Regions from separate parts of the Streptomyces sp. NPDC058231 genome, predicted to be linked through region 1. Evidence: predicted binding sites of a transcription regulator. Region 1 holds the regulator's gene; each other region holds the start of a gene.
The links. The regulator HrcA, encoded in region 1, represses chaperone genes, less so after heat shock. The targets are predictions, from matches to a motif close to TTNGCACTCNGNNNNNCNGAGTGCNAA.

Region 1 (2,262 bases):
CGCCAGCAGCACCCGGCGGCCGCCGCCCAGGTCGAGCGTCCACTCCCCGCACACCTCGTGATGCGGCGCCACCAGCACGTCCGCCGCCTGCGCGGCTTCCTCCTCGGGCACTCCGTGACGTACCGCGTCGGCATGCAGTTCGTCCGCCCCGTCGGCGAGGAGCCCGGCCATGCCGATCGCGCCGTACACCTCAGCCCCGGCGAACGCCGCGGTGCCGAGAACATGGTCGAAATGGGGATGGCTGAGTGCGATATGCGTCACCCTCCGGCCGATCAGCGCCTGTACCTGGGTGCGCACCTCCACGCCCTCGCGCAGGGTCGCCCCGGTGTCGAAGAGCAGGGCGCCGTCCGCTCCCACCACCAGTGCGACCGTCGCATCCCAACCCGGGAGCCGTCGGCGGCCCACACCGTTGCCGAGTCGCTCCCAGCCGAACTCTTCCCAAGAGGCGTCCATACGGAGACGCTATCGGCAACGACCTGCGCAGTCTCGCGGTAGCGTGGCCGGTCGCCCTTGCTCGGTCCCCACCCGGCCGCCGTACACTGGCGGGGGGTCGTTGGCACTCGTACGCATCGAGTGCCAGGAATCACCGGAGATCGACCGGAACCACCGAGGAAACACAGCTGGAGGTGTGCGCCATGCTCAGCGAACGCAGACTCGAAGTGCTGCGCGCCATCGTCCAGGACTATGTCGGCACCGAGGAGCCCGTCGGCTCCAAGGCGCTCACCGAGCGGCACAAGCTGGGGGTTTCCCCGGCCACGGTCCGCAACGACATGGCCGTGCTGGAGGACGAGGGCTTCATCGCCCAGCCGCACACCAGCGCGGGACGCATCCCGACGGACAAGGGCTACCGGCTCTTCGTCGACAAGCTCGCGGGGGTCAAGCCCCTGTCGTCGCCGGAGCGCAGGGCCATCCAGAACTTCCTCGACGGCGCGGTCGACCTCGACGACGTCGTGGGCCGCACCGTACGGCTGCTCGCGCAGCTGACCCGGCAGGTCGCGGTCGTGCAGTACCCCTCGCTGACCCGGTCGACGGTGCGGCACGTGGAACTGCTGTCGCTGGCGCCCGCCCGGTTGATGCTCGTGCTCATCACGGACACCGGCCGGGTCGAACAGCGCATGATCGACTGCCCCGCGCCGTTCGGGGAGACCTCACTCGCCGATCTGCGGGCCCGGCTCAACAGCCGGATCGTCGGGCGTCGATTCCCGGACGTCCCGCAGCTGGTGCAGGACCTGCCGGAATCCTTCGAGAGCGAGGACCGGGGAACCGTGTCCACCGTGCTCTCCACCCTGCTCGAAACCCTCGTCGAGGAGACGGAGGAGCGGCTGATCATCGGCGGCACCTCCAATCTCACCCGCTTCGGGCACGACTTCCCCCTGATGATCCGGCCGGTGCTGGAGGCGTTGGAGGAGCAGGTCGTGCTGCTGAAGCTGCTCGGCGAGGCCAAGGACTCGGGCATGACCGTACGTATCGGGCACGAGAACGCCCACGAGGGGCTCAACTCCACGTCCGTCGTCGCGGTCGGCTACGGTTCGGGCGACGAGGCAGTCGCCAAACTCGGCGTGGTCGGACCGACCCGCATGGACTACCCCGGAACGATGGGAGCGGTACGCGCAGTGGCACGTTACGTCGGACAGATCCTGGCGGAGTCGTAAGTGGCCACGGACTACTACGCCGTACTCGGCGTGCGCCGCGACGCAGCTCAGGACGAGATCAAGAAGGCCTTCCGGAGGCTCGCACGCGAGCTGCACCCGGATGTCAATCCGGATCCGAAGACCCAGGAGCGGTTCAAGGAGATCAACGCCGCCTACGAGGTGCTGTCGGACCCGCAGAAGAAGCAGGTCTACGACCTCGGTGGCGACCCGCTGTCCGCCTCCGGCGGCGGTGGCGCGGGCGGATTCGGACAGGGCGGCTTCGGCAACTTCTCCGACATCATGGACGCCTTCTTCGGTACGGCGTCGCAGCGCGGACCCCGTTCGCGCACCCGGCGCGGCCAGGACGCGATGATCCGGCTGGAGATCGATCTCGCCGAGGCGGCGTTCGGTACCACCAAGGACATCCAGGTCGACACGGCCGTCGTCTGTACCACCTGTAGCGGTGAGGGCGCCGCACCCGGTACCTCCGCCCAGACCTGTGACATGTGTCGCGGCCGCGGTGAGGTCTCCCAGGTCACCCGGTCGTTCCTCGGCCAGGTCATGACCTCGCGGCCCTGCCCGCAGTGCCAGGGCTTCGGCACGGTCGTGCCGACCCCGTGCCCGGAGTGCG
Region 2 (2,262 bases), on a different contig from region 1:
CCGCAGCCGCGCCTGTCCGAGCGCCGCCGACACCAGCGGGGCCGGGTGGCCGCGGCGCAGCCGGGTCGCGGTGGCGAGCTCCTGGGCGGGGTCGTACGAGCGCAGTTCCGCGAGGAGCGCCGCGCCCTCGGGGGTGCGCAGGGCCAGGAGGGCGGCGAGCGGGTCGGTGGGGTCACTCGGGTCGAAGGCGTTCACCGGCCCATTGTGAGCCAGTCGGGGGACCGGGCGGACCCGGCGGAGGTGTCGGACGGAGCGTTCGAACGGGCGCTGGCAGTATGCGCAACCATGCAGCTTGTACGACAAAAGGGAGTACGGGTGTGAAGGTGCGCGGGCCGGGCGCCCTGCGACACGGCCCCGGCCGCGTGGTCCGGGGCCGGGACGGCTCCAGGGCCGGCCTGGTCCGCGCCGCCGTGAAGGTGATCGCGGGCGGCGGATGCGCCGCGGCCCGGCCGGAGGACCGCGTATGAACAGGGCGCGCCGGCTGCTGGCCGGCCTGCTGGCGGCAGGGGTGCTGCTGGCCCCCGTCGCGGGGTGTGCGCAGTCGGTCGACCCGATCGAACGGCTGGGGCGGAAGGCCGCGCAGAAGGTGCACCGGCCGCACCGGGCACCGGAACCGGCGGCGGGCGCGGAACCGGAGCCGTCGGCGGGGGTGCGGGAGGACCGGGGGCGGGTCGACCCGACGGCCGTCCGCTGCGGCCCGCACCGCCGTCCGCCGCGGTCCGGGCGCTCCCCGGTGTCGTCGCCGCCGAGTCGTCTGCGGCCGTACCGGCCGGAACCGTCCGACGGGACGGGCACCGGGCCGGGGTGCGGGCGGAGGTGACTCGGCGTTCCCGGACCGTGTCTTCCCGGCGTCGTGCGCGGCGGCGCCTCCGGTCCGCGTGTTCCCCTCACGTCGTCCCGATCGAGGCCGCCCGGCGGCCCGGCGCCACGACCGGACTGAATTGGCACTCCGCTTGACCGAGTGCTAATCGCGGTCATAGTGTCAGCTCTGGCACTCCCCGATGGAGAGTGCCAGCAGTACTGTGCGATCGCCAGGTCCGGCACCCGCGACGACGGACCCACCTGATCGCCACCCCAGACAGTTAACCCCGCAGTTAACCCCGAGATCTCCGAAGGGGGAGGCCGGATCGTGACGACCACCAGCTCCAAGGTTGCCATCAAGCCGCTTGAGGACCGCATTGTGGTCCAGCCGCTCGACGCCGAGCAGACCACGGCCTCTGGCCTGGTCATTCCGGACACCGCCAAGGAGAAGCCCCAGGAGGGCGTCGTCCTGGCCGTGGGCCCGGGCCGCTTCGAGAACGGCGAGCGCCTGCCGCTCGACGTCAACACCGGCGACATCGTGCTGTACAGCAAGTACGGCGGCACCGAGGTGAAGTACAACGGCGAGGAGTACCTCGTCCTCTCGGCTCGCGACGTGCTCGCGATCATCGAGAAGTAATTCACCCACGTTTGCTTCCGTTCTGCGCCCCTGGCCCCCAGCGAGATAACAAGCCGGGTGGTCGGGGGCGCAGTTCGTTCGAGAGGACAGTTCAGCTCCCATGGCGAAGATTCTGAAGTTCGACGAAGACGCCCGTCGTGCCCTTGAGCGCGGCGTCAACAAGCTTGCCGACACGGTGAAGGTGACGATCGGCCCCAAGGGCCGCAACGTCGTCATCGACAAGAAGTTCGGCGCCCCCACCATCACCAACGACGGTGTCACCATCGCGCGTGAGGTCGAGCTCGACGACCCGTACGAGAACCTCGGTGCCCAGCTGGTGAAGGAGGTGGCGACCAAGACCAACGACGTGGCGGGTGACGGCACCACCACCGCCACCGTGCTCGCCCAGGCACTCGTCCGCGAGGGCCTGCGCAACGTCGCCGCGGGTGCTTCCCCGGCCGCCCTGAAGAAGGGCATCGACGCCGCGGTCAAGGCCGTGTCCGAGGAGCTCCTCGCGACCGCCCGGCCGATCGACGACAAGTCCGACATCGCCGCCGTGGCCGCGCTCTCCGCGCAGGACTCGCAGGTCGGCGAGCTCATCGCGGACGCGATGGACAAGGTCGGCAAGGACGGTGTCATCACCGTCGAGGAGTCCAACACCTTCGGTCTGGACCTCGAGTTCACCGAGGGCATGGCCTTCGACAAGGGTTACCTGTCCCCGTACATGGTGACCGACCAGGAGCGTATGGAGGCCGTCCTCGACGACCCGTACATCCTGATCCACCAGGGCAAGATCGGCTCGATCCAGGAGCTGCTCCCGCTCCTGGAGAAGGTCATCCAGGCCG
Region 3 (2,262 bases), on a different contig from region 1:
ATGAGCGTCAAGGTCCGTATCCCCACCATCCTGCGCACCTACACGGGCGGCCAGGCCGAGGTCCCGGCCGAGGGTGCGACGCTGTCGCAGGTCATCGACTCCCTGGAGCAGAGCCACCCGGGTATCGCGGCGCGCGTCCTGGACGACCAGGGCAAGCTCCGCCGCTTCGTGAACGTGTACGTCAACGACGACGACGTGCGCTTCGAGGGCGGCCTGGAGACGGCCACCCCGGACGGTGCGGGCATCTCCATCATCCCGGCGGTCGCGGGCGGCTGCTGACCCGGTATCGGGTCTCACGTCCGACTTCACAGCAGTACCGGAATTGCCCCCTCTGCGAGGTAAGCGGAGGGGGCAATTCTGCATGGTTGAGCGCGGTACAGTGGGGAAGCCCCCTCCGCTGCCCGTGCCGACCGCATATGAAAATGCGCCCGCCCGCGACAAGATGCAGCCAAAGTGCTCGATCTCCTTGCGCCGTAAGTGGCCTTTGTCCGGCCCGAGTTGCCCTGGAATCGCATAAATTCCGCATATTCGGGTGTTCGGTGCTGCCCAGAATTCTCGTCCGATTGACCTGTTGCAGAGGGCAGTTGGGCAGATACATTCAGCCGCGGTCGACGCGTTCCGGCGCACGCACCCTCTCCTGTCGGAGGGTGAGTTCTGACCCGGGTCCGCGAAGTGCGGTCCTGTGCAAGGGCCAGTAATAGGGGAGTTAGGCATGGCTCAGGGCACCGTCAAGTGGTTCAACGCGGAGAAGGGGTACGGCTTCATCGCGGTCGACGGTGGTGCGGATGTTTTCGTCCACTACAGCGCGATCCAGATGGACGGGTACCGCACCCTCGAAGAGGGTCAGCGAGTTGAATTCGAAATCTCGCAGGGCCAGAAGGGGCCGCAGGCGGACATGGTCAAGCTCGCCGTCGGCTGAGCTCGGCGCGGTCGGCCAACGACACTACTCACGCATGAAGGGCCCGTACCCCCAGGGGGACGGGCCCTTCACGCGTCGTCCGCCGCGTCGCCCCGCACCCCGTCCCGTGCGCCGCCCGTGCCCCCGTCCCGCGCTCCGCCCCGCGTGCCCTTCTCGGTCCTCGGTCGTCCACGACCGCCGGGGGCGCTTGCACTCGTGGGGGTCGAGTGCTAATCATTGCGTTAGCACTCTCCAGGTGAGAGTGACAGAACTTGGACCGGGCCGGTGAGGCCCGCAGGCTCGGTGGAGCAAGGAACCGCCGGGCAGGCAGGCCGTCCGTCGCGGGCGCCACTCGGTCCGGAGAAATCCACCCCTGTCCGGGAGGACCACTTCACATGGCCAAGATCATCGCGTTCGACGAGGAGGCACGGCGCGGTCTCGAGCGCGGGATGAACCAGCTCGCCGACGCCGTCAAGGTCACCCTCGGCCCCAAGGGCCGCAACGTCGTCCTCGAGAAGAAGTGGGGCGCGCCCACGATCACCAACGATGGTGTTTCCATCGCCAAGGAGATCGAGCTCGAGGACCCGTACGAGAAGATCGGCGCAGAGCTGGTCAAGGAAGTCGCCAAGAAGACGGACGACGTCGCCGGCGACGGTACGACCACCGCCACCGTTCTCGCCCAGGCTCTCGTCCGTGAGGGCCTTCGCAACGTCGCCGCGGGTGCGAACCCGATGGCGCTCAAGCGGGGCATCGAGAAGGCCGTCGAGGCCGTCTCCGCCGCTCTGCTGGAGCAGGCCAAGGACGTGGAGACCAAGGAGCAGATCGCTTCGACGGCCTCCATCTCCGCCGCCGACACCCAGATCGGCGAGCTCATCGCCGAGGCGATGGACAAGGTCGGCAAGGAAGGCGTCATCACCGTCGAGGAGTCCCAGACCTTCGGTCTGGAGCTGGAGCTCACCGAGGGTATGCGCTTCGACAAGGGCTACATCTCGGCGTACTTCGCCACCGACATGGAGCGCATGGAGTCGTCCCTGGACGACCCGTACATCCTGATCGCCAACTCCAAGATCAGCAACGTGAAGGACCTCCTTCCGCTGCTGGAGAAGGTCATGCAGTCGGGCAAGCCGCTGCTGATCATCGCGGAGGACGTCGAGGGCGAGGCTCTGTCGACCCTGGTCGTCAACAAGATCCGTGGCACCTTCAAGTCCGTTGCCGTCAAGGCCCCGGGCTTCGGTGACCGCCGCAAGGCCATGCTCGGCGACATCGCCATCCTCACCGGTGGCACCGTCATCTCCGAGGAGGTCGGTCTCAAGCTGGAGAACGCCGGCCTGGACCTGCTGGGCCGTGCCCGCAAGGTCGTCATC

Region 2: the regulator HrcA is predicted to act here: its motif matches at 942-968, upstream of groES (co-chaperone GroES).
Region 3: the regulator HrcA is predicted to act here: its motif matches at 1,106-1,132, upstream of groL (chaperonin GroEL).

Annotation. Positions count from the first base shown of each region.
Region 1 is NZ_JBHVWN010000053.1:27,405-29,666, reverse strand. Features, by position in the region: gene ACFVXE_RS28310 (MBL fold metallo-hydrolase) at 1-453, opposite strand, end outside; gene hrcA (heat-inducible transcriptional repressor HrcA) at 636-1,652, shown strand; gene dnaJ (molecular chaperone DnaJ) at 1,653-2,262, shown strand, end outside.
Region 2 is NZ_JBHVWN010000015.1:75,418-77,679, forward strand. Features, by position in the region: gene ACFVXE_RS13775 (methyltransferase domain-containing protein) at 1-195, opposite strand, end outside; gene ACFVXE_RS13780 (hypothetical protein) at 318-467, shown strand; gene ACFVXE_RS13785 (hypothetical protein) at 464-820, shown strand; gene groES (co-chaperone GroES) at 1,130-1,438, shown strand; gene groL (chaperonin GroEL) at 1,539-2,262, shown strand, end outside.
Region 3 is NZ_JBHVWN010000046.1:27,947-30,208, forward strand. Features, by position in the region: gene ACFVXE_RS26385 (ubiquitin-like small modifier protein 1) at 1-279, shown strand; gene ACFVXE_RS26390 (cold-shock protein) at 713-919, shown strand; gene groL (chaperonin GroEL) at 1,294-2,262, shown strand, end outside.